Linked DNA regions of Phenylobacterium zucineum HLK1. The protein of the gene in region 1 binds, or shares a complex with, the protein of each later gene. Links are inferred from orthologs where the notes say so. Each region holds a gene or a part of one and is shown on either strand. Other genes may lie near its edges.

What was found.
Region 2: the proteins of mfd (region 1) and uvrA are in contact, whole or in part, in a crystal structure (PDB 4DFC), measured with the Escherichia coli proteins. The link is inferred for Phenylobacterium zucineum HLK1 from one-to-one orthologs.

What each region holds. Positions count from the first base shown.
Region 1 is NC_011144.1:1,820,905-1,832,914, forward strand. What follows is about bases 1,973-6,021. They hold mfd (transcription-repair coupling factor), read right to left. Parts: upstream 5,623-6,021; coding sequence 2,173-5,622; downstream 1,973-2,172. Other genes in these bases: PHZ_RS08930 (diguanylate cyclase domain-containing protein), read left to right, coding at 1,973-2,176; PHZ_RS08940 (FAD assembly factor SdhE), read right to left, coding at 5,651-5,938; recG (ATP-dependent DNA helicase RecG), read left to right, coding at 5,998-6,021. In the rest of the region: PHZ_RS08925 (SDR family NAD(P)-dependent oxidoreductase), read right to left, coding at 1-727; more of PHZ_RS08930, read left to right, coding at 845-1,972; more of recG, read left to right, coding at 6,022-8,073; PHZ_RS08950 (NADP-dependent oxidoreductase), read right to left, coding at 8,070-9,068; PHZ_RS08955 (DUF3089 domain-containing protein), read right to left, coding at 9,092-10,180; rfaD (ADP-glyceromanno-heptose 6-epimerase), read right to left, coding at 10,184-11,185; rfaE2 (D-glycero-beta-D-manno-heptose 1-phosphate adenylyltransferase), read right to left, coding at 11,182-12,010. UniProt on the Escherichia coli protein: Couples transcription and DNA repair by recognizing RNA polymerase (RNAP) stalled at DNA lesions. Mediates ATP-dependent release of RNAP and its truncated transcript from the DNA, and recruitment of nucleotide excision repair machinery to the damaged site.
Region 2 is NC_011144.1:2,173,430-2,189,665, reverse strand. Bases 7,309-10,772 are described here. They hold uvrA (excinuclease ABC subunit UvrA), read right to left. Parts: upstream 10,410-10,772; coding sequence 7,509-10,409; downstream 7,309-7,508. Other genes in these bases: PHZ_RS10700 (hypothetical protein), read left to right, coding at 10,691-10,772; PHZ_RS10710 (glutathione S-transferase family protein), read right to left, coding at 7,309-7,468. In the rest of the region: preprotein translocase subunit YajC, read left to right, coding at 1-8; protein translocase subunit SecD, read left to right, coding at 27-1,631; protein translocase subunit SecF, read left to right, coding at 1,646-2,608; PHZ_RS10735 (Mth938-like domain-containing protein), read left to right, coding at 2,619-2,978; PHZ_RS10730 (urate hydroxylase PuuD), read left to right, coding at 3,059-3,664; PHZ_RS10725 (squalene/phytoene synthase family protein), read left to right, coding at 3,723-4,394; methylenetetrahydrofolate--tRNA-(uracil(54)-C(5))-methyltransferase (FADH(2)-oxidizing) TrmFO, read right to left, coding at 4,419-5,819; PHZ_RS10715 (hypothetical protein), read left to right, coding at 5,952-6,860; more of PHZ_RS10710, read right to left, coding at 6,857-7,308; more of PHZ_RS10700, read left to right, coding at 10,773-10,960; PHZ_RS10695 (L,D-transpeptidase scaffold domain-containing protein), read left to right, coding at 10,998-12,392; PHZ_RS10690 (hypothetical protein), read right to left, coding at 12,374-12,706; PHZ_RS10685 (DUF1203 domain-containing protein), read right to left, coding at 12,771-13,241; PHZ_RS10680 (2OG-Fe(II) oxygenase), read right to left, coding at 13,330-14,028; PHZ_RS10675 (BCCT family transporter), read left to right, coding at 14,129-16,060; PHZ_RS10670 (ABC-F family ATP-binding cassette domain-containing protein), read left to right, coding at 16,146-16,236. UniProt on the Escherichia coli protein: The UvrABC repair system catalyzes the recognition and processing of DNA lesions. UvrA is an ATPase and a DNA-binding protein. A damage recognition complex composed of 2 UvrA and 2 UvrB subunits scans DNA for abnormalities.

The DNA.
Region 1 (12,010 bases):
TGATGAGGCTGCCAGTGATCGCCCCCGCGGCCGGGCCGGCCAGCATCAGGAAGGCGGCGTCGAGGTCCGACGCCTGCATCAGGCGGCGGCGCGGGAAGCCCCGCAGCTGCTTCTGGCCGCCCTCGGTCGGCCACCAGGCGGCGTTGATGTCGGTCTCGATATAGCCGGGGCACAGGGCGTTGACGGCGACGCCGCGCCGCGCCCATTCCCGGGCCAGGCTCTTGGTCAGCATGCCGACGGCGGCCTTGGAGGCGCAGTAGGCGGACAGCCCCGGCAGGACCGTGTGGCTGGCGATCGAGGCGATGTTGACGATCCGGCCTTCGGCGCCGCGGGCGATCATCCGCCGCGCGGCCTCGACCGCGGCGAAGTACGTCCCGCGCACGTTCACGGCGAAGGTGTTGTCGAAGGCCTCCACCGACAGCTCCAGGGCCAGCCCCTCGCCGCCGACGCCGGCGTTGTTCACAAGCACGTCGATGGGGCCGAGCTCGCGTTCGATGCGCTCAAAGGCGGGGCCGATGGCGTCGGCGTCGGCGACGTCCAGCGGCAGGGCCAGCGCGCGGGCGCCGCCGGAGGACAGCTCGGCGGCCAGGGCCTCGATCTTCTCGATGCGGCGCGCGGTGACCGCCACCGCCGCGCCCTCGCGGGCCAGCAGGCGGGCGAAATGCTCCCCCAGGCCCCCGCTCGCCCCCGTGATCACCGCGACCTTGCCGGCCAGCTGTGCGCCCATGCGTCGCCCCTCTCCCGTTTCAGCTTTTCCGCAACCTTTGCGCGCGCCTAGTCGGTCCCGCTTTGGGCGCGCCCGATTCCGTGCTTAGGACAACGGCGGGCGTATTGGGATGGGGAAATGGCGGCAGGCGTACAGGCCCGGGTGTTGATCGCAGCCCGCGACGATTCCGTGGCCGGACCCCTGGCCGAGGGACTGGACCGCCTGGGCTGGCGGACCGTGACCGCGCGCCGGGCGGCGAGCGCCGAGGCGGCCCTCTCGGACCTGCAGATCGAGGCCGCCATCGTGGACCTGCAGAGCTTCGGCGACGAGGCGCCCGAGCTGGCCGCGCGGCTTAAGGCCGCCTGCGCGCCGCGGCGGATGCCGGTGGTGGCGATCGGGACTCCCGACCCGTTCCTGAAGGACCGCGGCTTCGACCTGACCATGGCCGCCCCGCTGCACCCGGCTCAGGCCGCCATGCGGCTGGAAACCCTTGTCCGTACAGCGGTTTCCGAGGAAGAGTTCGAGTTGCGGCTGGCGACCTTCGCCGAGCGCGGCCACGCGCTGGACATGCCGGCCGAGGACCTCACCCCGTACCGCGTGCTGGCCATCGGGGAGCCCGCGCCGCAGTTCCTGGCCCTGTCCAACGCCCTGGCCCGCAACGGCGCCGAGGTGGTGGGCGCGTTCACCGCCTTCACCGCCTTCGACTACCTGCACGAGCGGCCGTTCGACGCGGTCGTTCTGTGGGCCGGGGACAACCCGCAGGAGGCGATGTCGATCGCCGGCGGGATGCGGCGCAACACCCGCCTCTACCACACGCCCGCCCTGCTCTACCTGCGCGCCGACGCCTCGGTGACGACGTCGGAGGCCTATCACCGCGGAATCTCGGACGTGGCCTCGCCCGAGACGCCCGAGAGCGAGACGGCGCGCCGGGTCGTGGAGCTGGCGCGGACCTACCGCCGGCAGAAGTCGGTGCGCGAGGCGCTTGAGCAGGCCCGCCACTCGGGCCTGATGGACGCCGCCACCGGCCTCTTCACCCGGGACCTGTTCGCCGCCCACCTCGGCCGGCTGGCCCGCGCCGCCCAGGCGCGCAACCGGCCGCTGAGCGTGTGCGTCCTGAAGGTGGCCGAGAAGCCCGAGCTGCGCGCCCCGCGCGCCGGCGGCTGGGTGGCCCGGGCCGTGCCGCAGATCGGCTCGATGATCGGCCGCCTCGTGCGGGTGGAGGACACCGCCGCGCGCCTGGGTCCGGAGGTCTTCGCCCTCGCCCTCCCCGCCACGCCGCTGCACGCGGCGCGGGCCACCGGCGAGCGGATCGCCGCGGTGATCGGCTGCACGGCGTTCGACGCCGGCGACGGCGCCCAGCCGTTCGTGGTCGACTTCGACATGGGCGCGGCGGAAGTCCCCTCGCCCGAGGCCGTGGGTCGCGCGCTCGAGGAGGCCGCCGCCGCGGCGGCCGGCCGCAAGGCGAGCTAGGCCGCCAGCTTCGCCAGCTCGGCCAGGACCTTCTCGGCCGCGTTGAGGCGCTGGACCGGCGTCTCCCACTCGCCCTTGACCACCACCTTGTGGTCGGGACGGACCTTCCAGGCGACCTGGTTCTTGGCCACGAACTGGACGAGGCCCATCGGGTTCGGGAAGTCGTCGTTGCGGAAGGTGACGACGGCGCCCTTGGGGCCCACGTCGATCTTCGCCACGTTCGCCTGGCGGCAGAGGCCCTTGATGGCCACCACCTTCAGCAGCTGGTCGGCCTCGGGCGGCAGCGGCCCGAAGCGGTCGATCAGCTCGGCGGCCAGGGCCTCGCGGTCGTCCACCCGCTCGGCGTCCGAGATGCGCCGGTAGATGGCGAGGCGCACGTTCAGGTCGGGGATGTAGTCCTCGGGCAGCAGCACGGCCGCGCCAGTGTTGATCTGCGGCGACCAGCCCCGGTCAGGGACGCCCTCGGCGCCGGCCCGCTCCTTCAGCTCGTTGACGGCGTCCTCGAGCATCTGCTGGTAGAGCTCGACCCCGATCTCGCGGATGTGGCCGGACTGCTCCTCGCCCAGCAGGTTGCCGCCGCCGCGGATGTCGAGGTCGTGGCTGGCGAGCTGGAAGCCGGCGCCCAGGTTGTCCAGCGACTGCAGCACCTTCAGGCGCTTCTCGGCCGACAGGGTGATCTGCTTCTCGGCCGGGGTGGTCAGATAGGCGTAGGCGCGGCTCTTGGAGCGGCCGACCCGGCCCCGCAGCTGGTAGAGCTGAGCCAGGCCGAACATGTCGGCCCGGTGGATGATGAGGGTGTTGGCGGTCGGGATGTCGAGGCCGCTCTCCACGATCGTGGTCGACAGCAGCACGTCGTACTGGCCGTCGTAGAAGGCGCTCATCACCTCCTCGAGCTGGGTCGGAGCCATCTGGCCGTGGCCGACCACGAACTTCACCTCGGGGACCTGCTCGCGCAGGAAACGCTCCAGCTCGGGCAGGTCGTTGATCCGCGGGGCGACGAAATAGGCCTGGCCGCCGCGGTACTTCTCGCGCAGCAGCGCCTCGCGGATGACCACCGGATCCCAGGGCGTGATGTAGGTCCGCACCGCCAGCCGGTCGACCGGCGGGGTGGCGATGATCGACATCTCGCGGATGCCCGACAGCGACATCTGCAGGGTGCGCGGGATGGGCGTCGCCGTCAGGGTCAGCAGGTGCACGTCGGCGCGGAGCTCCTTGAGCTTCTCCTTGTGCTTGACCCCGAAGTGCTGCTCCTCGTCGACGATGACGAGGCCCAGGTTCTTGAACGAGACCTGCTTCGACAGGATGGCGTGGGTGCCGACGACGATCTCGACCTCGCCCTTGGCCAGGCCCTCGCGGGTCTCGGCAGCCTCCTTGGCCGTCACCAGCCGTGAGAGGCGGCGCACCTTCACCGGCCAGCCCTCGAACCGCTCGGTGAAGGTCTTGTAGTGCTGGCGCGCCAGGAGGGTCGTCGGCGCGACCACGGCCACCTGCTGGCCGCTCATGGCGACCACGAAGGCGGCGCGCAGCGCGACCTCGGTCTTGCCGAAGCCGACGTCGCCGCAGACCAGCCGGTCCATCGGCTTGCCGCCCGCCAGGTCTTCCAGCACGTCGCCGATGGCCATGAGCTGGTCCTCGGTCTCCTCGTAGGGGAACCGGGCGCAGAACTCGTCGAACACGCCCTGCGGCGGCTCGACGGCGTCGGTGGCCTTGGTGGCGCGCTCGGCGGCGATGCGGATGAGGCCGTCGGCCATCTCGCGCAGCCGCTCCTTGGCGCGGGCCTTGCGGGCCTGCCAGGCGGCGCCGCCGAGGCGGTCCAGCTGCACGTTCTCGGCGTCGGCGCCGTAGCGGGTCAGAAGGTCGATGTTCTCGACGGGCAGGTAGAGCTTCGCCTCGCCGCCGTACTGCAGCTCGAGCGTGTCGTGCGGCGCGCCCTGGACGTCCAGGGTTTTCAGCCCGTCGTAGCGGCCGATGCCGTGGTCGATGTGGACCACGAGGTCGCCCGGCGTCAGGGCCGAGGCTTCGGCCAGGAAGTTGGCCGCGCGGCGGCGCTTGCGCGGCCGGGCCAGGCGATCGCCCAGGATGTCGGTCTCGGAGATGACCGCCAGGCTGTCGGTCTCGAAGCCGTGGTCGAGGGGCAGGACGACCCGCTGCGGGGTCTTCGGATCGGCCGCCTTGGCCGCGTCCCAGTACGGGGCGAACGGCAGGGTCTTGAGCCCGTGGTCGGCCAGCATGTGGCCGAGGCGGTCGGAGGAGCCCTCGGACCACGAGGCGAACAGCACCCGCTTGCCGTCCGACGACAACTTCTTGGCGTGGTCGGCGGTGGCCTCGAAGAGGTTGACGCTGTCCAGCTTGCGCTCGGGACCGAAGTCGCGGCCCTGGCGCGCGCCCATGTCGAGCACCGCCTCGCCCTCGGCCTCCTGGAAGGCGGAGAACCGGCGGGTGGCCCGCTTCGCCAGCCGCTCGGACCACTCGTCCTTGTCGAGGTAGAGGCGCTCGGGCTCCAGCGGGTGGTACTGGACCTTGCGCTCGGTCGCCGCCCGGCTCTCGTAGGCGTCGGCGATCATCTCCAGCCGCTCGTCGCGGGCGTCGCGCGAGAGATGGTCGAGGCCGACCAGCGCGTCCTTCGGCAGGTAGTCGAACAGGGTCGCCATCTCGCCGTAGAACAGCGGCAGGTAGTGCTCCATGCCGGCCCGCCGGCCGCCCTCGGAGATGGCGGCGTAGAGCGGATCGTCGCCGGGCGCCCCGAAGGCCTCCAGATAGCCGGTGCGGAACCGGCTGATGGCGTCGGCGTCCAGCAGGGCCTCGCTGACCGGCAGGAGGGAGACCTCCTTGAGCTGCTTCGTCGAGCGCTGGGTCTCGGGATCGAAGGCGCGGATGCTCTCGAGGGTGTCGCCGAACAGGTCGAGGCGCACCGGCTCCTCGGCCGTGGGCGGGAAGACGTCGATCACCCCGCCGCGGATGGCGAACTCGCCGCGGTCCGAGACGGTGGAGGCCCGGGCGTAGCCATTCACCGCGAAGTAGCGCTCGAGGTCGGCGATCTCGACCGAGTTGCCGACCTTCGCCGAATAGCTGGCCCGCTTCACCGCCTTCACCGGCGGCACGCGCTGGAGCAGCGAGGGGACCGAGGTGACCAGCAGCGCCGGCTTCTTCTCGTCCAGGCCCTCGGCCAGGCGCGACAGCGTGGCCATCCGCTGGGCCGCGACGCCCGGCGACGGGCCGATCCGGTCGTACGGCAGGCAGTCCCAGGCGGGGAGCGTCAGGACCTCGACGTTCTGGGCGAAGAAGCGGAAGGCGTCGGCGAAGGCCGAAAGCCTCGCCCCGTCGCGGGCGACGAACACCGACAGGCCTTTGCGCGCCTTGACCACGTCGGCCATGACGAGGGCGTCGAAGCCCTCGGGCGCGCCCACCAGGTCCAGCCGGCCGGGATCGTCGGCGACGCGCCGCAGCTGGGCCGCGCTTACGGGTCGGGAGCCGTCAGCCGCCACCGGTCATGCCTTTCGCGTAAACCTCGTCGCGGAACGTCTTGAGACGCCTCATCAGCTCGCCGTCGAAAGCGGCCGGGACGGGCTCGCGGTCGACGATCCAGGCGTAGAGGTCCTGGTCGGGCTGCTCCAGCAGCCGTTCGAACCAGTCCAGCTCCTCGGGGGAGAACGTGGAGACGTGTTTGTCCGCGAACGGCCCCAGAATGAGGTCCGCTTCCCGGAAACCGCGGCGCCAGGCGCGCAGCTTCAGCTTCTTCTGCCGTGGATCATCTTCGGTCATCAGGAGGTCGCGGATATAGAGCCCCCCTCGCTCCGGCGCCAGTCAGGTATGTTGCAATCATGCGGCCGGAGATTCTGTTCCCGCTGTTTGCGCCGATAACCTCCTTGAAGGGGGTGGGCCCGCGCGTGGCCCCGCTGCTGGAGAAGGTGGCGGGCCCGATCGTGCGCGACGTGTTGTGGCTGAAGCCGCACTCGCTGATCCGCCGCACGCCCGCGGTGCTGTCGGCCGCCCGCGACGGCGAGACCATGACCTTCGAGGTGGCGATCCACGGCTATCAGGCGCCGCGGACCAAGGCCCAGCCGTGGCGGGTGCAGGTGACCGACCCCACCGGCTTCATGACCCTGGTGTTCTTCGGCCGCTACGGCGACCAGCTCGCCCAGCGCCATCCGGTGGGCGCGAGAAGGATCGTCTCGGGCAAGGTCGAGGAGAGCAGCTTCGGCCGGCAGATGGTCCATCCCGACTACATCCTGCCGCCCGAGAAGGCCGGCGAGATTCCCGAGCTCGAGGCGGTATATCCGGCGACCGAAGGCCTGCCCGCGCGCCGGGTGCGCGGCTTCGTGCTCGAGGCGCTGGAGCGCGCGCCCGAGCTGCCGGAATGGCAGGACCCGGCGTTCCTGCGCCAGGAGCAGTTCCCCGCCTGGCGCGCGGCGATGGAGCGCCTGCACAATCCGCAGAGCGAGGCCGACCTGTCGCTGCTGAGCCCGCACCGGCGACGGCTGGCCTTCGACGAGCTGCTGGCGCACCAGCTGGCCATGGCGCAGCGCAAGGCGGCGCGCCGGCGCGAGCCCGCCGCCAGGGTCGCCGCGAGCGAGACGGCCGAGAAGATCCGCGCGGACCTGCCCTTTCGGTTCACCGGAGCCCAGGAGCGCGCCCTGGCCGAGATCCGCGCCGATCTTTCCGCCGGCGAGCGGATGAGCCGGCTGGTCCAGGGGGACGTCGGCTCGGGCAAGACGGTGGTGGCGATGTGCGCCATGGCGGACGTGGCGGCCAGCGGCGGCCAGTCGGCCCTGATGGCCCCGACCGAAATCCTGGCCCGGCAGCACTACGAGACCATCTCGGGGCCCCTGGCCGCGCATGGCGTGGGAACCGTCCTGCTGACCGGCCGCGACAAGGGGGCGGCGCGCCGGGAGAAGCTGGCGGCCCTGGCCTCGGGCGAGGCCAGGGTGGCGGTGGGCACCCACGCGCTCTTTCAGGACGAGGTGGCGTTCCAGAAGCTGCAGCTGGTGGTCATCGACGAGCAGCACCGGTTCGGCGTCGCCGAGCGCCAGCGGCTGCAGGCCAAGGGCGAGGCCACCCACCTGATCGCCATGTCGGCCACGCCGATCCCGCGCACGCTGGAGCTGACCGTCTACGGCGACCTCGACGTCAGCCGGATCGACGAAAAGCCCCCTGGCCGCACGCCGGTGGCCACCCGCGCCGCGCCGATGACCCGGGCGCACGAGGTGGAGGCCCGCCTGCGCGAGGCGGTGCAGGGCGGCGCCCAGGCGTTCTGGATCTGCCCGCTGGTCTCGGAGTCGGAGGCCACCGACCTGGCCGCCGCCGAGCGCCGGGCCGCCGAGCTGACCGAGCGCATCGGCCCCAGCGTGGGCCTGGTCCACGGCCGCCTGCCGCCCGCCGCCAAGGACGCGGTGATGGCGGAGTTCGCCGAGGGGCGGCTCTCCGTCCTCGTCGCCACCACGGTGGTCGAGGTGGGCGTCAACGTGCCCAACGCCACCATCATGGTCATCGAGCAGGCCGAGCGCTTCGGCCTGGCCCAGCTCCACCAGCTCCGGGGCCGGGTCGGGCGCGGACGGCGCGAGAGCGCCTGCGTGCTGCTGTACGACCCGCCGCTGTCGGAGACCGCGCAGCAGCGGCTGGACATCCTGCGTCGCACCGACGACGGCTTCGTCATCGCCGAGAAGGACCTGGAGCTGCGCGGCGGCGGCGACGCCCTGGGCCTGCGCCAGTCCGGCTTCCCGGACTACGCCTTCGCCGACCCCATCGCCCACCGCGACCTGATCGCCGCCGCCGGCGACGACGCGCGGCTCATCGTGATGCGCGACCCCGAGCTCGCCGGCGAGCGCGGCAAGGCCCTGCAGGTGCTGCAGGAGCTGTTCGACTGGAAGGCGAACCTCGGGCTGAGGGACGCCGGCTAGACCCGCACCATCCGCTTGCCGCGGTTCTCGCCGTGGAGCAGGCCGACGAGCGCCTGGGGCAGGTTCTCGAAGCCGTCGATGACGTCCTCCTGCACCTTGAGCTTTCCGGCGCCGACCCAGGCCTGCAGGTCGGCGAGCGCCGCCTCGCGCCGGTCGTCGAAGTCCGAGACGATGAAGCCGCGCAGGGTCAGGCGCTTGGTGACGATCAGCCCCGGCACGCCGCGGGGGCCGTGGCGCGGCGCCTCGCCGTCGTACTGCGAGACGGCGCCGCAGCAGGCGATCCGGCCGAAGGTCTTCATGCCGAACAGGCAGGCCTCGAAGACCTCGCCGCCGACGTTGTCGAAGTAGACGTCGATCCCCTCGCCCACGGCCTCGCGGAGCTGGCGCTTGAAGTCGGCGGCCTTGTAGTCGACGGCGGCGTCGAACCCGAGCTCGTCGGTCAGCCAGCGGCCCTTCTCGGCCCCCCCGGCGATCCCGATCACCCGGCAGCCCTGGATCCGGGCGATCTGGCCGACGATCGAGCCCACCGAGCCCGCGGCGGCGGACACCACGACCGTCTCGCCCGCCTGGGGGCGGCCGCATTCCAGCAGGCCGAAGTAGGCGGTCAGGCCCGCGACGCCGTAGACGCTGAGCAGGTGGGTCATCGGCTCCAGTTTCGGCAGCTTCGACAGGCGCCGGGCCGGGAGGGCGGCGTAGTCCTGCCAGCCGGTGTCGGCGAACACGAGGTCGCCCGGCGCCAGCTCGGGGGCGTTGGACTCCACCACCTCGGCCAGGGCGCCGCCGGCCATGACGTCGCCCGCGGCCAGGGCCGAGCGGTAGGTCGCGCCCTGCATCCAGGCCCGGTTCGCCGCATCCAGCGAGACGTAGCGCGTGCGGACGACGACCTCTCCCGGCCCGGCCGTCGGGCGTTCGCCCTCCACCAGCCGGAAATGGGCGGGGGTCAGGTGGCCCTGGGGCAGCTCGGCGAGGACGAACTGGCGGTTGGTCTCGGACATGGCGGCGTCTCCTGTGTCGGGGGCTAGCGCGCCTGGAAGGCGGCGAGCCGGGCCTGGGCGTCGGCTTCGAGGTCGGCGTAGAAGAGGTTGAAGCCGGGGGCCTTGCGCCGGTCGGCCCACGAGCCGGTCTTGCGCAGGGCCGAGGATTTCGGCCGGCTCACGTGCAGCACGCCCTGCCGGCATTGCGCGGCCACCTGGCGCGCCAGGAAGGCCGGCCGGGCGCCCCACTCCAGGCCGGTGGCGTTGGCCGCTCCAAGGTGCAGCCGCGCCGGGGCCGGCGCGTCCGTGGTCGACCCCAGCACCGGGTTGAAGCAGAGCGCCGGCCGCGGCGTCAGGTTCTCGAGCTCCCCGCGGCCGTTCCAGACGAGCGCCCGGTCGAGCTTGCGCTTGGCGGCGTCGAACTCGCCCTCGTCCACCCTGGCCCAGGCGGCGAGGCAGCCGGCCTGGCGCCGCTCGGTGCAGGGCGGCAGCGGCGGGCTGTCGGCGGGGACCACGGTGTCCACCAGATAGGCGGCGACCAGCCTGGCGCGCAGCGCGGGATCGCGGGCCACCTCCTGCTCCAGCAGGCGAAGCCCCAGCGTGCCGCCCTGCTCCACCCCGACGACGAGGAACGGCCGGCCCCGGTTGTCGCGCTGGAGGTAGGTGCGGAACGCCTCCTGCACGTCGGCGTAGGCGAAGCGGCGCGCCTCACGGGCGTCCTCGCGCAGCGTCAGCAGGGAGTAGAGGCTGGCCTGGCGGTACTTCGGCGCAAAGATCCGGCCCACCCCGACGAAGGGCCCGACATAGTTCGGCGCCATGGTCTCGCGGAACTCCTCGAGCGCCTCGGGATCGTCGATCGGCGCGTTCCAGTGGCGCCCGCCCTCGTAGGTCGTCGGAGCGATGAAGAAGACGTCCGCCGGGCGATCGGTCTCGTCGCGGGGCAGCAGGGCCCAGGCCGCGGGCGCGGCGTAGTCGGGCGCCGGCGGCGGCTCGTAGGTCTGGAACGGCACCTTGGGGTCGAGCGTGGTCCGCACCAGGTCGCCCCAGTAGAAGCCCACCGCCGCGCCCACCAGCAGGATCAGGCCCAGGAGGGCCGCGGTCAGCCAGCGGCGCGAGCGCGGACCTGCGGACATCGCCTAGCGGTAGGGATCGGGCTGGCTGAGGTAATTGCCGACATAGTCGCCGATCCCCTCCTCCAGCGGCGTCATGGCGGCCGGGTAGCCGGCCTCGAACAGCCGGTCCATCTGCGCCTGGGTGAAGTACTGGTACTTGTCGCGGATGGCGGGCGGCATGGGCGTGTATTCGATCTGGGCGTTCTTGCCCGCCGCCTCGAAGACGTTGCGCGCCATCTCCTCGAAGGTCCGCGCCTGGCCCGAGCCCAGGTTGAAGACCCCGCTCACCTGCGGGCTGTCCAGCAGCCAGCGGGTCACGTCGGCGGCGTCGCGGACGTAGACGAAGTCGCGCTTCTGGCCCCCGTCCGGCACGTCGGGCCGGTAGCTCTTGAAGAGCTGCACCGCGTGGCCCTCGCGCACCTGCGGCCAGATCTGCGCCGCCACGGACTTCATCGAGTGCTTGTGCTCCTCGTTGGGCCCGTAGACGTTGAAGAACTTCAGCCCCACCCACTGCGGCGGGGCGTAGTCGCGGCCCGCCTGGCGCACGGCGAAGAGGTCGAACAGCGCCTTCGACCAGCCGTAGGTGTTGAGCGGTCGCAGCCGGGCCAGCGCCTCGTAGTCGTTGTCGTCCGAGAAGCCGTGCTCGCCCGCCCCGTAGGTGGCCGCCGACGAGGCGTAGACGAACCGGCGCTGCCGGTCGGCGCACCAGCGGAACAGGTCGCGGCTGAGGGTGAAGTTCGAGTGGACGATCTTGTCCGCGTCGGGCTCGGTCGTGGAGGAGACCGCGGCCATGTGGACGACCATCTCCACGTCGCGCCAGCGCTTCTCCAGCCAGTCGAACATGTCCTCGGGCGCGACGAAGTCGCCGATCGGGTGCTTGGCGATGTTGCGCCACTTGCCGAGCTCGGCCTCACGCAGCCGGTCGCAGACGACGACGTCCAGGCTGCGGTCCTCGGCCAGCTTGGCGGCGATGTTCGAGCCGATGAAGCCCGCGCCGCCGGTCACGAAGACGATCTTGCGGGTCATGCCTTCTCTTTCTTCATCCGGGCGATGGCCGCGGTGGTGGAATAGCCGTCCACCAAGCTGGCGAGCTTCACCTCGCCGCCCCAGGACCGGACCTGCTCGGCGCCCACCACCTGGTCCTCGGAATAGTCGGCGCCCTTGACCAGCACGTCGGGCCGGGCGGCCTCGATCAGCTTCAGCGGCGTCAGCTCCTCGAACGGCGCGACGAGATCCACGCTCTGCAGCCCGGCCAGCACCAGGGCGCGGCTCTCCAGGTCGTTCACCGGCCGCCCCTCGCCCTTCAGGGCGCGGACGGACTCGTCGGAATTCAGGCCCACGATCAGCCGGTCGCACCAGGCCTTGGCCTGGGAAAGGTAGGCCACGTGGCCGCGGTGCAGGATGTCGAAGCAGCCGTTGGTGAAGCCCACCCGCAGGCCCTGGGCGCGCCAGCGGGCAACCTCCTCGACCATGCGCTGCGGCGTGGCGACCTTGGCCTCGGCCGGCGCCATGTGGGCGGTCAGGACGGCCTCCACCAGCTCCTCGGGCGAGACCGTCGCGGTGCCCGCCTTGCCCACCGCGACGCCGGAGGCGAGCTGGGCGAAGGCGATGGCGTCCTCCAGCCCCGCGCCGCCGGCCAGGGCCAAGCCGAGGGCCGCCAGGGCCGTGTCCCCCGCCCCCGAGGCGTCGAACACCTCGCGCGCCACGGTCGGGAAGTGGCGCACCGGCCAGCCGCGCAGGCCGAGGGAGGCGCCCTTGCCCGAGCGGGTGACCAGAACGCCCCGCGCCGACCACAGCTCGAGCGCGCGGGCGAGCGCGGCCTCCACCTCGGCGTCGGTGTCGGTCGGCATG
Region 2 (16,236 bases), 360 kb from region 1 along the record:
AGGCCTAAGCGAAAAGCCCCCTTCCGATGCTGACCCTCTCGCGCTGGAAGGTTCTCCTCGTCGTCCTGTCGGTCGTGCTGGGGGCGCTGCTCGCGTTTCCCAACGTCGTGCCGCCCGAGACGCGGGCGAGCCTGCCGGGCTTCGTTCCGAAGCAGACCCTGAACCTCGGCCTCGACCTCCAGGGGGGCTCGTACCTCCTGCTCGAGGTCGACACCGAGGCGCTCCGCGCCGAGCGCCTGACCAACACGGTCGAGGACGTCCGAACCCAGCTGCGAGAGGCGCAGATTCCCTTCACCGGCCTTGGGGTGGTCAACGGCGCGGTGGCGGTGCGCATCACCGACCCGGCCCAGGTGCGCGAGGCCCAGACGCTCCTGCGCAACACGCTCGGCGCGCCGCTCGCCGGGACTGTCGGCGGCCGGGACCTGACCGTCTCGACCGAGGCCGACCAGCGCATCCGCGTGACCTTCGTGCCCGAGGCGATGCAGGCCGAATCCGCGCGCGCCGTCGAGCAGTCGATCGAGATCATCCGCCGCCGGGTGGACGAGCTCGGCACGCGCGAGCCGACCATCGTCCGCCAGGGGACCAACCGGATCGTCGTGCAGGCGCCCGGCGAGAGCGATCCCGAGCGGCTGAAGAACGTCATCGGCCAGACCGCCAAGCTGACCTTCCAGATGGTCGACGAGGCCGCCGACCTGAACGAGGCCGCGGCCGGCCGCGTGCCGCCCGGCTCCGAGGTCCTGCCCAGCGACGACGGCGCCGTGCCGTTCTATGTCGTCAAGCGCCGCGCGGTGGTGACGGGCGAGATGCTGACCTCGGCCAGCGCCGCTTTCCACCCCCAGACCGGACAGCCGATCGTCGAGTTCCGCTTCGACGGGCAGGGCGCGCGCCGCTTCGGCGACGCCACCACCCAGAACATCGGCAAGCGCTTCGCGATCGTCCTCGACAAGAAGGTGATCTCGGCGCCGCGGATCAACTCGGCCATCACCGGCGGCTCGGGCTACATCGAGGGCAACTTCACGACCGAATCGGCCAACGACCTGGCCGTCCTGCTGCGCGCCGGCGCCCTGCCGGCGCCGCTGAACGTCGAGGAGCAGCGCACGGTCAGCGCCGAACTCGGCGCCGACGCCATCAAGGCGGGCCAGATCTCCACCGTCGTCGCGTTCGTCTCGGTCGTCGGCTTCATGCTGCTGGCCTACGGCTTCCTGTTCGGCGGCATCTCGATCATCGCCCTGCTGGTCAACGGCCTGCTGATCATCGCCGCCATGAGCCTGACCCAGGCGACGCTGACCCTGCCGGGCATCGCCGGCCTGATCCTGACGCTCGCCATGGCCGTGGACGCCAACGTGCTGATCTACGAGCGCATGCGCGACGAGGTCCGCGCCGGGCGCACCGCCATCGCGGCCATGGACGCCGGCTTCTCCCGGGCCATGACCACCATCGTCGACGCCAACCTGACGACGCTGCTGGCGGCGCTGCTGATGTTCCAGTTCGGCGCCGGCCCGGTGAAGGGCTTCGCCTGGACGCTGTCCATCGGCGTGGTCACCTCGGTGTTCACCGCCGTCCTCATCACCCAGGTTCTGCTGGCCTTGTGGTATCGCACCACGCGGCCCAAGACCCTGCCGATCGCGTAAGGAGGGCCTGACCCATGTGGCCCCTGATCAAGATCATCCCGATCAAGACGAACTTCCGGTTCGTCCGGTTCGCCAAGATCGCCGGGATTCTCTCGGCCCTCGCGGTGATCGCCTCGCTGGCGCGCGCCCTGATGCCGTTCGAGCCGCCCTGCGGCGGCCTGAACTGCGGCATCGACTTCACCGGCGGCACGGTCATCGAGCTGTCGACCGCGCCCCAGCAGGTCGACCTCGCTGCGGCCCGCGCGGCGATCAACCGCCTCGAACTGGGCGACCCCCAGGTGCAGGGCTTCGGCGACGGCACCGCCGCCATGGTCCGCTACCAGCCCCCGGCCGGCGCGAGCGCCGACCAGGTGGCCGAGCAGGTCCGCGGCGCCCTGACCCAGGCGCTGGGCCAGGTGACCTTCGACGCGCCGGACGTGGTGGGCGCCAAGGTCTCGGGCGAGCTCTTCCAGAGCGGCCTGACCGCGCTCGGCCTCGCGATCCTGCTGATGCTGATCTACATCTGGTTCAGGTTCGAGCTGCAGTTCGGCATCGGCGCCGTCGTGGGCCTGTTCCACGACGTCATCCTGACGTTCGGCCTGATCGCCTTCTTCCAGCTCGAGTTCAGCCTGAACACGGTGGCGGCGATCCTGACGGTCATCGGCTACTCGATGAACGACACCGTGGTGGTGTTCGACCGCCTCCGGGAGAACCTGCGCAAGTACAAGCGCATGCCTCTGCGCGAGGTCATCGACCTGTCGATCAACGAGACCCTGTCGCGGACCATCATCACCGGCGTGACCGCGATCATGGCGCTGACGGGTCTGGCGCTCTTCGGCGGACCGACCCTGTTCGACATGTCGATCGTGCTGATCTTCGGCATCATCATCGGCACCTACTCGTCGGTCTATGTCGCCGCCCCGGTGATCCTGCTGTGGGGCGTCAAGCGCGGCGAGGAAGAGGCCGAGCCGCTGAAGCCTGCCGGCGTGCGTCCCTAGGGGCCGGCCGGTGGCCCGCAACGCCCCCACGCTGGACGCCTACGGCGACGGCGGCTTCCGCGTCGGCGGCGAGCGGCGGGACGGCTCGCTGCTGATCGTGGGCGACGAGGCGCGCAGCTGGCCCGTGGCCGGCCTCGCGGACCTCACCGTCGAATCGCTCGCGCCGGTGTTCGAGGCCGGCCGCGCCGAGGTGGAATTCGTGCTGCTCGGCGTCGGGGTGCGCAACGCCCAGCCGCCGCGGGCGGTCCGCGAGGCGCTGCAGAAGGCCGGCATCGGCCTGGAGTTCATGGACACGCCGGCCGCGGCCCGGCTCTACAACGTCCTCACCGCCGAGGGCCGGCGCCTCGCCGCGGCCCTGATCGCCGTCTGAGCGGCTCGAAGCGTCGCCTTTCAGGCTGCGGCGAAACGCCCTATACGACTCAGTCCAGGGGAAGGAACTGAGAGGGCAACATGGCTGGACTACTCGCCAATCTTCGGAACACGCTGATCGTCAGCTTCATTCTGGCGCTGATCATTGTGGCCGGATACGGCATGCACAATGCAGCCTGGGACCAGATCTTCTGGCAGGGCGTGTTCCGCTGGCTGCACACCCTGGCCGGCATCCTGTGGATCGGGCTGCTCTACTACTTCAACTTCGTCCAGATCCGGAAAATGCCCGAGATCCCGGCCGAGCTTAAGCCGGGCGTCTCGAAGTACATCGCGCCCGAGGCGCTGTTCTGGTTCCGCTGGGCCGCGCTCGCCACCTGGGTGATGGGCGTGCTGCTCGCCTGGAACCGCGGCTTCCTGATCGAGGCGTTCACCCTGGGCGCCATGGACGGCTTCCAGGTCCCGCAGCACACGTTCATCGGCCTGGGGATGTGGCTGGCCACGATCATGTTCATCAACGTCTGGGCGTTCATCTGGCCGGCCCAGAAGATCGCGCTGGGCATCGTGGACGGCGACGCCGACGCCAAGGCCGCGGCGGGCCGCAAGGCCATGCTGTTCTCCCGCATCAACACCCTGCTGTCGGTGCCGATGCTGGTGACCATGACCATGAACCAGACGATCTTCGGCTGACGCCGGAGGCGATCTCTGCGAGAAGGCCCGCCAACCGGCGGGCCTTTTTTTGTTGGCGATGAGCGACGACCTCGAAGACCTCGACGCGCTGATCCGGCGCAACGACCCGGACCGCTGGCTTTCCAGCCGCTTCATCGGCGAGCGCGAGCGGCGGGCGGACGTGGTCGCGATCTACGCCTTCGACCACGAGCTGGCCCGCGCGCCCAAGGTGGCCTCCAACGCGCTGCTGGGCGAGATGCGCCTCACCTGGTGGCGCGAGGTGCTGGACGAGGTGTTCGAGGGCCGTCCCGTCCGCCGCCATCCGACGGCCCAGGCGCTGGCCGTCGCCGTGCGCCGGCGCGGCCTGCCGCGGGACCTGCTGGAGGCGATGATCGACGCCCGCTACCGCGAGCTGGACGCCTCGCCGATGGACCCGCCTGAAGCCCTGGCCTGGGCCCGGGACACCGCCGGACGGGCCGCCGAGCTCGCGGCGATGATCCTGGCGCCCGGGAGCGACGCCGGACCCGCCCGCGCGGCGGGGACCGCCTGGGCCATGTCCCGCCGGGCCGCGGCCGCGCCGGTGTTCGCCGGCCTTGCGGCGAAGACGCTGGAAGGCGCCCGTCAGGCGGTGCGCGGGCTGGACGCCCAGGCCTTCGCGGCCGCCGCTCACGCCGCCCTGATCGGCCGCCGCCGCTCGCCGGTCGGGGACCGGCTGCGCCTGATCCTGGCGGTCGCCCGCGGCCGGATCTGACTTCCCCCGGATCGGGAGCGGGCGCTACTCGGCCGCGACCGCCTGCGCCCCGCTCAGCCAGGCCTCGAGGTCGGCCAGGGCCCGCTCGCCCACCAGCCGCTTCTTGATTCGGGTCTTCTCCTTGGCACCCAGGCGCCGGCCCTCCGCGTCGCGCTTGGGCGGAGCGATGGGCGGGATCAGGCCGTAGTTGATGTTCATCGGCTGGAACGAACCGCTCCCGCCCTCCAGATGCCCGCCGGTGATGTGCCCGATCAGTCCGCCCAGGGCCGTGGTCGGCGGCGGTGCGACGGCGGGGCGGCCCAGGCGTTCGGCGGCGGCGAAGCGCCCGGCCAGCAGGCCTACCGCGGCGCTCTCCACATAGCCCTCCACGCCCGTCACCTGGCCCGCGAAGCGCAGGCGCGGCTGGGCCTTCAGGCGCAGGACGCCGTCCAGCAGCCGGGGGCTGTTGATGAAGGTGTTGCGGTGCAGGCCGCCGAGCCTGGCGAACACCGCCTTTTCGAGGCCCGGGATCATCCGGAACACCTCGGTCTGGGCGCCGTGCTTCAGCTTGGTCTGGAAGCCCACCATGTTCCACAGGGTCCCCAGGGCGTTGTCCTGGCGCAGCTGGACGACGGCGTGGGGCTTCTCGTCGGGCCTGTGGGCGTTGGTCAGGCCGACCGGCTTCATCGGCCCGTGGCGCAGGGTCTCGCGCCCGCGCTCGGCCATCACCTCGATCGGCAGGCAGCCGTCGAAGTAGGGCACGTGCTCCCACTCCTTGAACTCGGCCTTCGGGGCGGCCAGCAGGGCGTCGATGAACGCCTCGTACTGCGCCTCGGTCATCGGGCAGTTGATGTAGGCCGCCGCATCGCCGCCGGGCCCGGCCTTGTCGTAGCGCGACTGGCGCCAGGCGACGTCCATGTCGATGGACTCGAAGTGCACGATCGGGGCGATGGCGTCGAAGAACGACAGCTGGTCCTCGCCGGTCAGCTTCAGCACCGCGTCGGCCAGGGCGGGCGAGGTGAGGGGGCCGGTGGCCAGGATCACGCTGTCCCAGTCCTGCGGCGGCAGGCCGGCGATCTCCTCGCGGGCGATGGTCACCAGCGGATGGGCCTCCAGCCGCTCGGTCACGGCCTGGGAGAAGCCCTCGCGGTCCACGGCCAGCGCGCCGCCGGCCGGCACCTGGTGGGCGTCCCCCGCCGACATGATGATCGAGCCCAGCCGGCGCATCTCGGCGTGCAGCAGGCCGACCGCGTTGCCGGTCCAGTCGTCGGCCCGGAACGAGTTCGAGCAGACCAGCTCGGCGAGGCGGTCGGTGTGGTGCGCGTCGGTGCGGCGCACCGGGCGCATCTCGTGCAGCACGACCGGCACGCCGGCCTCGGCGATCTGCCAGGCGGCTTCCGAGCCGGCCAGGCCGCCGCCCACGACATGGATAGGGTTCATCGACATGGCCGGTTCACTAGCAACGAACGGCCGGGATCGCGAGCGGGGCCTTGCGCGCTTGATCCTCGGCGCGGCAACGTGGGCGGCTGAAGGGGCGGCCCGAATCGCGCGCTCAAGCAGTCGGGCCAAGGGATGTAGATGGCTGGGTTTTCGGCGACCGACGCCGCGTTGGAAGGATTCCGCATCACCAAGGAGCGGCCGCGCAAGCTGCTGGCGGCCAGCGTGTTCGTCTTCCTGGTCAGCGTGCTGGGCGTGTTCATCGAGGTGAACATGCCGCCCGAGGCCCACGCGGCCCTCGCGGCGTTGTCCGGTCAGGAGACGCTGGAGTCCGGCCCGCTCTTCGAGGCGCTGACCATCCTCTCGCCGCTGCTGCTGTTCGGCCTGCTCGTGCAGTGCATGATGGCGGCGGCCATCTACCGGGTCCTGCTGCGGGGCGAGACGGGCTCGATCCGCCTGTTCCGCATCGGCGGCGACGAGATCCGCCTGATGGCGCTCGCGCTGATCTACGTGGTGCTGTTCATCTTCCTGATGGCCGCCGCGGTGCTCTTCGCGGTCCTCGCGGCCACGCTGTCCTCGCCGCTCGGGCAGGGGGCCATGGTGTTCACCGGCACCATCGCCTGGGTCTTCGCCCTTGGCGTGATCGTCTGGGTCGGCGTGCGCATGTCGCTGGCCCCGGTGATCACCTTCGAGCGGCGCAAGCTCGCCATCCTCGACTCCTGGCCGATCACCCGCGGCCAGTTCTGGCGCCTGACCGGCGCCTACATCCTGGCGCTGTCGTGCATCGTGGTGGTGGCCTTGCTGGCGCTGATGGTCTTCCTGCCGGTGGCCGGCATCGTCGTGGTCGCCTCGGGCGGCAGTCTCGCCGAGGTCGCCGAGATCGTGCAGCCGACCGAGCCGACGCTGTCGGCCTACTTCCACCCGCTGCGAGTGGCGTACATGGTGCTGTCCAGCCTGTTCAACGCCCTCTGGTACGCGGTGATCGCCGCGCCGGGCGCCTACGCCTACCGGGCTCTCACCGCGGGCGCCCCCGCTCCCGCGGCGTCCTAGGCGGCGGCGCTGGGGCGGGCCGCGACCCGCTCGCGCCAGGCTCGCAGGTTGGGGACCTCGTCCAGGACGGGCAGCCCGATCCAGTCCGCGAAATCCACCGTCGTCAGCAGGCAGATGTCGGCGACGGTGAAGTCGTCGCCCGCCAGGTGGGCCCGGTCCGCCAGCTCGCGGTCCAGCCACCGCTGCGCGGCGGCATAGCTGTCGCGGTTCGACTCGCCGAACTCCTTGAACTGGGTGAGCAGCTGGGCCGTCAGGGGATGGGCGTGCCGCCAGAACGCGCCGACCGGCGCCATCACCGTGAACTCCACGCGGCGCACCCACATCTCGACCAGCGCCTTCTCGACCGGCGTGCGCCCGAACAGCGGCGGCTCGGGCCGCACCTCCTCGAAGTAGCGGCAGATGGCGACCGTTTCCGAGATGCAGGTCCCGTCGTCCAGCTCCAGGGTCGGGACCTGGCCCAGGCTGTTGCGCGACCGGTGCTCGGGCGACTTGTGCTCGCCCTTCAGCAGGCTGACCGGAGTCTCCGGCAGCTCGACGCCCTTCTCGGCGAGGAAGATCCGCACCCGCCTGGGGTTCGGTGCCGGCGTCGGCGCGCCATAGAGCTTCAAGGCGTTCCCTCCTGATTGGTCGCGGGAGCGTAGCGGGAGTCTACGCGCCGACCAGCGCCTTCTTGCGGGCGCCCGAGCGTTCGCGGTGCCGTTCCAGCAGTTCGGCCAGGTAGCGGCCCGTCCAGCTGCGCGGGTTGGCGGCCACGTCCTCGGGGCTGCCGGCCGCGACGATCTCGCCGCCGCCGTCGCCGCCTTCGGGGCCGAAGTCCACGATCCAGTCGGCGGTCTTCACCACGTCGAGGTTGTGCTCGATGACGACCACCGTGTTGCCCTGGTCGGCCAGCTCATGGAGCACCTCCAGCAGCTTCTTCACGTCCTCGAAGTGCAGGCCGGTGGTCGGCTCGTCGAGGATGTAGAGCGTCTTGCCGGTCGCCCGGCGCGACAGCTCCTTCGACAGCTTCACGCGCTGCGCCTCGCCGCCGGACAGGGTGGTCGCCTGCTGGCCGACCTTCACATAGCCCAGGCCGACGCGCTTCAGCGTCTCCATCTTCTCGCGGATCGGCGGCACGGCCTTGAAGAAGTCGGCGGCCTCCTCGACGGTCATGTCGAGGACGTCGGCGATGTTCTTGCCCTTGAACATCACCTCCAGCGTTTCGCGGTTGTACCGGCGGCCGTGGCAGACGTCGCAGGTGACGTAGACGTCCGGCAGGAAGTGCATCTCGATCTTGATCAGGCCGTCGCCCTGGCAGGCTTCGCAGCGCCCGCCCTTCACGTTGAACGAGAAGCGGCCCGGACCGTAGCCGCGCGCCTTGGCCTCGGGCAGCCCGGCGAACCAGTCCCGGATCGGCTGGAACGCCCCGGTGTAGGTCGCGGGGTTCGAGCGGGGCGTGCGCCCAATCGGCGACTGGTCGATGTCGATGACCTTGTCGAAGTGCTCCAGGCCCTCGATCCGCTCGTGGGGCGCGGGGGCGTCCGAGGCGTTGTGCAGCCGGCGGGCGGCGGCCTTGTAGAGCGTCTCGATGGTGAAGGTGGACTTGCCGCCGCCCGAGACCCCGGTGATGCAGGTGAAGGTCCCGATCGGGATCTCGCCGGTGATGGCCTTTAGGTTGTTGCCGCTGGCGCCGATCACCCGAAGCATCTTCTTCTTTGAGAACGGCCGCCGCTGGTCCGGCACCGAGATCTCGCGCGCGCCCGACAGGTACTGGCCGGTGACGCTCCTGGGGTTGGCCATGATGTCGTCGGGCTTGCCCTGGGCGATGATCTCGCCGCCGTGGACGCCCGCGGCCGGCCCCATGTCGATGACGTGGTCGGCGGTCAGGATCGCCTCCTCGTCGTGCTCGACCACCAGCACCGAATTGCCGAGGTCGCGCAGGCCTTTCAGCGAGGTGAGCAGGCGGGTGTTGTCGCGCTGGTGCAGGCCGATGGACGGCTCGTCCAGCACGTAGAGCACGCCGGTCAGGCCCGAGCCGATCTGGCTGGCCAGGCGGATGCGCTGGCTCTCGCCGCCCGACAGGGTGCCCGAGCCGCGCGACAGGTTCAGGTAGTCGAGGCCGACGTTCACCAGGAACCGCAAGCGGTCGTTGATCTCCTTCAGGATCCGCCGGGCGATCTCCATCTGCTTTTCGGTGAGCTGGCCGTCCAGCGCCTGGAACCACTCGCCGGCGTGGCGGATCGAGAGCGTCGAGACCTCGCCGATGTGCTTGCCGGCGATCTTCACCGCCAGCGCCTCGGGCTTCAGGCGGTAGCCGGTGCAGGCCTCGCACGGCGTCTCGGACTGGTAGCGGCCCAGTTCCTCGCGCACCCAGGAGGAATCCGTCTCGCGCCAGCGGCGCTCGAGGTTCGGCAGCACGCCCTCGAAGGTCTTGTTGACCTCGTACTTGCGGGCGTTGTCGTCGTAGATGAAGCGGATCTTCTCGTCGCCCGAGCCGAACAGGATCACCTTGCGGGCGGCCTCGGGCAGCTTCCAGAACGGCTCGTCCATCGAGAAGCCGTAGTGGCGCGAGAGCGCCTGCAGGGTCTGGGTGTAGAGCGGCGAGGGGCCCTTGGCCCAGGGGGCGATGGCGCCCTTGTGGAGGCTCTTGTCCTTGTCCGGCACCACCATGTCGGCGTCGAAGGCGAGCTTCGCGCCCAGGCCGTCGCACACCGGGCAGGCGCCGTAGGGGTTGTTGAACGAGAACAGCCGCGGCTCGATCTCGCTGATGGTGAAGCCCGAGACGGGGCAGGCGAACTTCTCCGAGAAGATCAGCCGGCGGGGCTCGGTCTCGCCGGGCGCCACGTCGGCCCATTCGGCGACCGCGATCCCGTCGGCCAGGCGCAGCGCCGTCTCCAGGCTGTCGGCGTAGCGGCTCTCCAGGCCGGGCTTGGCGACGAGCCGGTCCACGACGACGTCGATGTCGTGCTTGAACTTCTTGTCGAGCGCCGGGGCGTCCTCGATCGGGTAGAACTCGCCGTCGATCTTCAGGCGCTGGAAGCCCGCCTTCTGCCACTCGGCGATCTCCTTGCGGTACTCGCCCTTGCGGCCGCGCACCACGGGCGCCAGCAGGTAGAGCCGCGCGCCCTCCTCGATGGCGGCGAGCTTGTCGACCATCTGGCTGACGGTCTGGCTCTCGATCGGCAGGCCGGTGGCCGGCGAGTAGGGAACCCCGACCCGCGCCCACAGCAGGCGCATGTAGTCGTGGATCTCGGTCACCGTGCCGACGGTGGAGCGCGGATTGCGGCTGGTGGTCTTCTGCTCGATGGAGATGGCCGGCGAGAGGCCCTCGATGAGGTCCACGTCCGGCTTGCTCATCAGCTCCAGGAACTGGCGCGCATAGGCCGACAGGCTTTCGACATAGCGGCGCTGGCCCTCGGCGTAGATGGTGTCGAAGGCGAGCGAGCTCTTGCCCGAGCCCGACAGGCCGGTCAGGACGACCAGCTCGCCGCGCGGGATGTCGACGCTGACGTCCTTGAGGTTGTGCTCGCGCGCGCCCCGCACGCGGATGAAGTTCTGATGGTCGGCCATCTTGTCCCGGAAACACGCATTGCGCCGTGGAGGTCCTGGTTCAGAGGCCCTGTCGGCGAGACCGCTGAATGTAGGAAACGCGAGTCAGCGATAACACGGGAACGCAAGGCGAACAAAGGGGTCCCGCGTCGGACCGCCGCAGCTCTGCTGACACAACGCTGGCAGCAGAGTCGTACGTCGGGCGGCGCGGCCCGCCGTTCTTTTCGCACGCTGCGGGAACAGCCGTCATTCCCCGCCGGTTCGTTGGGGGTCCCAGCTCAGGGACTGAGGGAGTTCGATCCATGAACAAGACCATCCTTGTGGCGGGCGCGGCCAGCGCGCTCATGTTCGGCGCGGTGGCCATCGCTCAGACGACCAGCAGCGGGGCCGCCGACCCCAGCATGCAGGGCCAGACCGGATCCGCCGCGACCGGCGCCATGTCCACCGATCGGGCCGCCGGGGCCGACGCCTACGGCGCCGACACCGCGGCGCAGAGCGGCGCGACCAACGCCGGCGAGTTCGGCGACGACGCGGCCGGCACGGCGATGGACCGTGCGGGCGAGCGCGGCTGATCCTGCGAGCAAGGCGCCGCCGGGGCTGATCCGCCGGTTGCGGCTCGGCGAAGCCGCCAAGGGCCTGGTCCTGGCGGCGGTCGTCGCCGCGCCCTGGATTCCCAGCGGCGCCTTCCACGGCACCCAGGCGGCGACGCGGCCGGGCGAGGCCCGGTCGCTGGGCGCGCTTCAGAACCTCCTGGAGCGGCGGCCGGCGGATGACCCTCTGCGCGCCTTCTACGCGGCGCGGGACCATCGGCCGCTCTGGGTGACCGGCGGGGCGGAGGGCGGCCCCAGGCCGGAAGCCTACGAGGTGCTGGCCCTGGTGCGCGCGGCCGCCCGAGACGGCCTCGACCCGGGCCGCTACCGGCCCGAGGCCCTGACTGTGCGGCTGCAGGCGGCGCGCGGCGGCGCGCCGGCCGAGCTGGCGCGGGCCGAGGTGGCGGTGTCCGAAGCCTTCGCCGCCTATGTCGTCGACCTGCGCACCCCGCCCGAGCCGGCGCGCCTGGCGTTCATGGACTCGGAGCTGACGCCGCCGGCGGTCGGGGCGCTGGCGGTTCTCGACGCGGCCGCCCGCGCCCCGTCGCTGGCGGCCCACGTCCGCGCCGCCGCGCGCATGAATCCAGTGTACGAGGAGCTCCGGGCCGCCCTGGCCGAGCACCGGGCCCGCTCAGGCGGGGTGGCGACCGAGCGGCTGATCCTGGCCAACATGGACCGCGCCCGCGGCCTGCCGCGCGCCCTCGGGCCGCGCTTCATCCTCGTGAACGCCGCAAGCGCGGAGCTGCGCGTCTACGAGGACGGCGAGGAGGTGGACCGGATGCCGGTGATCGTCGGCCGTCCGAGCGCGGCCACGCCCCCTATGGCCGGCGTGATCCGTTACGCTCGCTTCCGCCCCTACTGGAACCTGCCGGAAGGCATGGTGCGCGAGGAGTTCGCGCCGCGGGTCCTCCGGGAAGGGCCGGGGTTTCTGGCCGCTGCGGGCTTCGAGGCGCTCTCGGACTGGTCGCCGCAGGCCCGGGTGCTCGACCCGGCCGAGATCGACTGGCGCGCGGTCGCCCGAGGCGAACGGTCCCTTCGCCTGCGGCAGTCGCCGGGGCCGGGCAACATCCTGGGGAACGTCAAGCTGATGCTGCCGAACCATTTGGGGATCTACCTGCACGACACCCCCGACAAGGCGTCGTTCCGGCGCTCGCGGCGGACACTGAGCGCCGGCTGCATTCGCCTCGCCGACGCCGATCGGCTGACGCGCCGGCTGCTGGAGTGGGAAGAGGGGGAGCGGCCTCCGGAGGGCCTCAACCAGCGGGTCGACCTGCCTCGGGGCGTGCCGGTCTACATCCTCTATCTGACCGCCGAGCGGGGCGAGGGTGGCGAGGTGCTTCGCCACCCCGACCTCTACGGACGCGACAGCCAGGTCATCGCCGCCCGCGCGGGCGATCAGAACCTGCGGACGTAGGCGACCTTCGTCGGCTTGACCTGGAAGCCCTCGTCGTCGGTCCAGGCGTCCTTCTCGCGCAGCTCGACGTCGCCGCTCAGGCGGTCGTCGCCGCGGACGGTCAGGTCGAGCGCGCGGGGGGCCGGCGTCGTCCGCCGTTCTTCCATCGCCGCCTTGCGGGCGGCGAGGGTGACGCGCGGCGAGTCGGCGGCCGGCGCCGCGGCGACCTGCCCGCTCATGCCGCTGCCGACGGCCGCGAGGGCGGTTTGGGCCAGCGCCGGCGCGGGCGCGGCCAGGATGACGAGAGCCCCCAAGACCTTTGGCGAAACGGGCAAGTGCTTAATTCTCCTCCGTTAATTCGGAGGGGGAAACCCGCTTCGCGAAAGATGGTTGCGATCCTCACGCCCTTGCGATCCGGGCGGCGAAGCAGCCGCGGCCGGGATAATGGGCGTGGAGGTAGGCCGTTCCCGGCGCGTCCAGCATCCGGCGGATCTCGTCGGGCAGGTCGCCGACCGCGACGAGCGCGCCGTCCGTCATCATGCCGGCCGCGTCGAACGCCCGCAGCGAGGTGAAGGGGCGTGCGGCGAGCACGGGCGGCAGTTCGTCCACATACCTGGCGGCCTTGTTCGCCTGTTCTCCGACGAAGATCGCGTGGCGCGAGCGGAACGGCGTGTCCGCCGGCTGGTGCTCGAAGTTCATGAGCAGGACCGTGTCGCCGACCGGGCGGTCCTCGAGGCTGATGCGGCACGGGAAGCCCAGCGGCGCTGTCACGCTCATGCGCTGGACGCCGCGGGCGGCGAGGGCCTCGTCCGGAAGGCCGAAGAGGGGCTGGAAGTCCTGGGCGGGCAGGCCGGTGACGACGAAGGACATGGGAAGGTCTCCTTTGCTCGCCCGGAACATCGGCGCCGCTCCCGCCCGGGCCAATGCAGCTTCTTCAACACATGTCCGAAAGCCGCGATCAGGCCGCGTCGTGGAAGATGATCCCCAGGGTGTGGCGCCGGCCCGCGCGCAGGCGGCTGACGCCATGGCGCAGGTTCACGCGATAGACGCCGCGCACGCCCCGGACCGGCCGCTCGCGCACCGGGAAGACGACGGCGTCGCCCTGGCGCAGCGGCGTGACCTCCACCCGCGACTGCATCCGCGGGCGCTGCTCGGTCAGGACGAACTCGCCGCCCTCGAAGTCGCGGCCCGGCTCGGACAGCAGCACGGCGACCTGCAGCGGGAAGACGTGCTCGCCGTAGAGGTCCTGGTGCAGGCAGTTGTAGTCGCCGGGCCCATAGCGCAGCAGCAGCGGCGTCGGCCGCGTCTGGCCGGCCCCGTGGCAGCGGGCGAGGAAGGCGGCGTGATCCTCCGGATAGCGGGCCGGCAGGCCCATGGCCCCGTTCCAGCGGTTCGCGATGGCGACGAGCGGCGGATAGAGCCGCGTGCGCAGCTCCGCCACGGCGGGCGGCAGGTCGTAGCGGAAGTAGCGGTACTCGCCCCGCCCGAAGCCGTGGCGGGCCATGACGACCGTGCTGCGGAACAGCTCGGGCCGGTCGTACCAGCCGGCGATCTCGGCGCAGGTGGCGGAGTCCAGCAGCCGCGGGAGGAGGGCGCATCCGTGCGCGTCCAGGCCGGCCTCGATCGCCGGCCAGTCGAGGGTGTCGAGGGCGTCCATGCCGCCTCCATCCCTCCGCGGCGTCGGCCGCTCAAGGCCCGAGGGAACGCGAGGTCCGATTTGCGCGGGAACGCCCGCGGCGGCCCGGCGCTTTCCGCGAATGGTCAAGTCGGTGATGAATCCGCGGGTCTTCTGGGGCGCGAGCCTGATCGTAGGGCTGCTGCTGGCGGTCGCCGTGGCCGCGCCCGGCGCGTCGGACCGGGTCTTCCAGGCCGCCCAGGGCTGGGTCATCGGGGCGTTCGGCTGGTTCTACGTGGCGGCCGTCGCGGGCTTCCTGTTCGTTGTCCTGGGGCTGGCGTTCAGCTCGACGGGCCGCCTGAAGCTCGGCCCTGACGATTCGGAGCCAGACTTCCCCTACGCCTCGTGGCTGGCGATGCTGTTCGCCGCCGGCATGGGCATCGGCCTGATGTACTTCGCCGTCGCCGAGCCCGTGCAGCACTACGCCGCCCCGCCGGAGGCCGCGCCCGGCACGTTCGCCGCCGCGCGCGAGGCGATGGTGATCACCTTCGTCCACTGGGGCGTCCACGCCTGGGCCGTCTACGCGGTGGTGGGCCTCAGCCTGGCGTTCTTCGCGCACCGCAAGGGCCTGCCGCTGACCCTGCGCTCGGGCCTCTATCCGCTGCTCGGGCGGCGGATCCACGGGCCGATCGGCGATGCGGTCGACATCTTCGCCATCTGGGGGACGCTGTTCGGGATCGCTACCTCGCTCGGCCTGGGCGTCGCCCAGATCAACAGCGGTCTCGCCTACCTCGTCGGGCTTCCGTCCAACCCCGCCGTGCAGGTCGGCTTGATCGTCGTCGTCATGGGCGCCGCGATGGTCTCGGTGCTGACCGGGCTCGATCGCGGCGTGCGCCGCCTCTCGGAGCTGAACCTGGCGCTCGCCGTCTGCCTGATGGCCTTCGTCCTCGCCGTGGGGCCGACCGGCTTCCTGCTCAAGGCGCTGGTCCAGAACTTCGGTCTCTACCTCGACCACTTCTTCGTGCGCACGTTCAACCTCTACGCCTACGAGCCGCGCGGCTGGATGGCGAACTGGACGCTGTTCTACTGGGCCTGGTGGATCGCCTGGTCGCCGTTCGTGGGGATGTTCATCGCCCGCATCTCCCGGGGCCGCACCGTCCGCGAGTTCGTCGTGGGCGTGCTGCTCGTCCCGACCGGCTTCACCTTCCTCTGGATGACCGTCTTCGGGAACACCGCCATCAGCCTCGACATGGGCGGGGCGGCCGGCGCCATCTCGCAGGCGGTGACGTCGGACCTGTCGACGGCGCTCTTCCGCTTCTTCGAGTTCCTGCCGGGCGCGGCGATCACCTCGACGCTCGCCGTGCTGCTGGTGGCCGTATTCTTCGTCACCTCGGCCGATTCCGGCTCGCTCGTCATCGACACCATCGCCTCGGGCGGCGCCGAGGAGACCCCTCGTTGGCAGCGGGTCTACTGGTGCTCCCTCGAGGGCGGGGCGGCGGCGCTGCTGCTGCTGGCGGGCGGCCTCGGCGCGCTGCAGGCCGCGACCCTTGTCGCCGCCTTGCCCTTCGCCCTGATCATGATCGTGCTCTGCGTGGGGCTGGTGCGCCAGATGAACGCCGACGTGAAGGGCGTGGCGGTCGGACGCGAGGCGCCGGCGCTGCGGGTGCGGCTCGCCCAGATCCTCTCGCCGCCGCGGAAGGCCGAAATCGAGCGGCAGATCGCGGAGGAGGGGGCGCCCGCGCTGCGCGACGTGGGCGCCGCCCTCGAGGCCGAAGGGCTGCCCGGCCTTCACGTCGCCTTCGCCGAGGACGAGGCGCGGCTCGACGTGGGCCCGACGGGCGGCGAGGCGGCGGGCCGCTTCGTGTACCGCCTCACGCCCGAGGCGCGGCCGCTGCCGGCCTACTCGCATCTGGAGGCGCCGGACGGACGCCGTACCCGGGAATGGCGTCTGATCGCCCGTGTGGAGCCGCGAGGGTTGCGCCGGGACGTGACGGGTCTGAGCCGCCGCCAGCTCGTCAACGACGTGCTCGAGCAACTCGCCGACTGGCGCGGCGCCGGGCCTGGACCTAGATAGGGACCTCCAGCCGGGAGGATATCGACCATGCGCCTGACGACGGACACCCGCTCCGCCCGCCATCTCCACGCGCACCCGGTCGCCCATGCCTGCCCTCGTCACCCTCGACAGCCTCTCCGCCGCCACGCCTGACGGGCGGACCCTCTTCGACAACCTGACCCTGGTCTTCGGGCCCG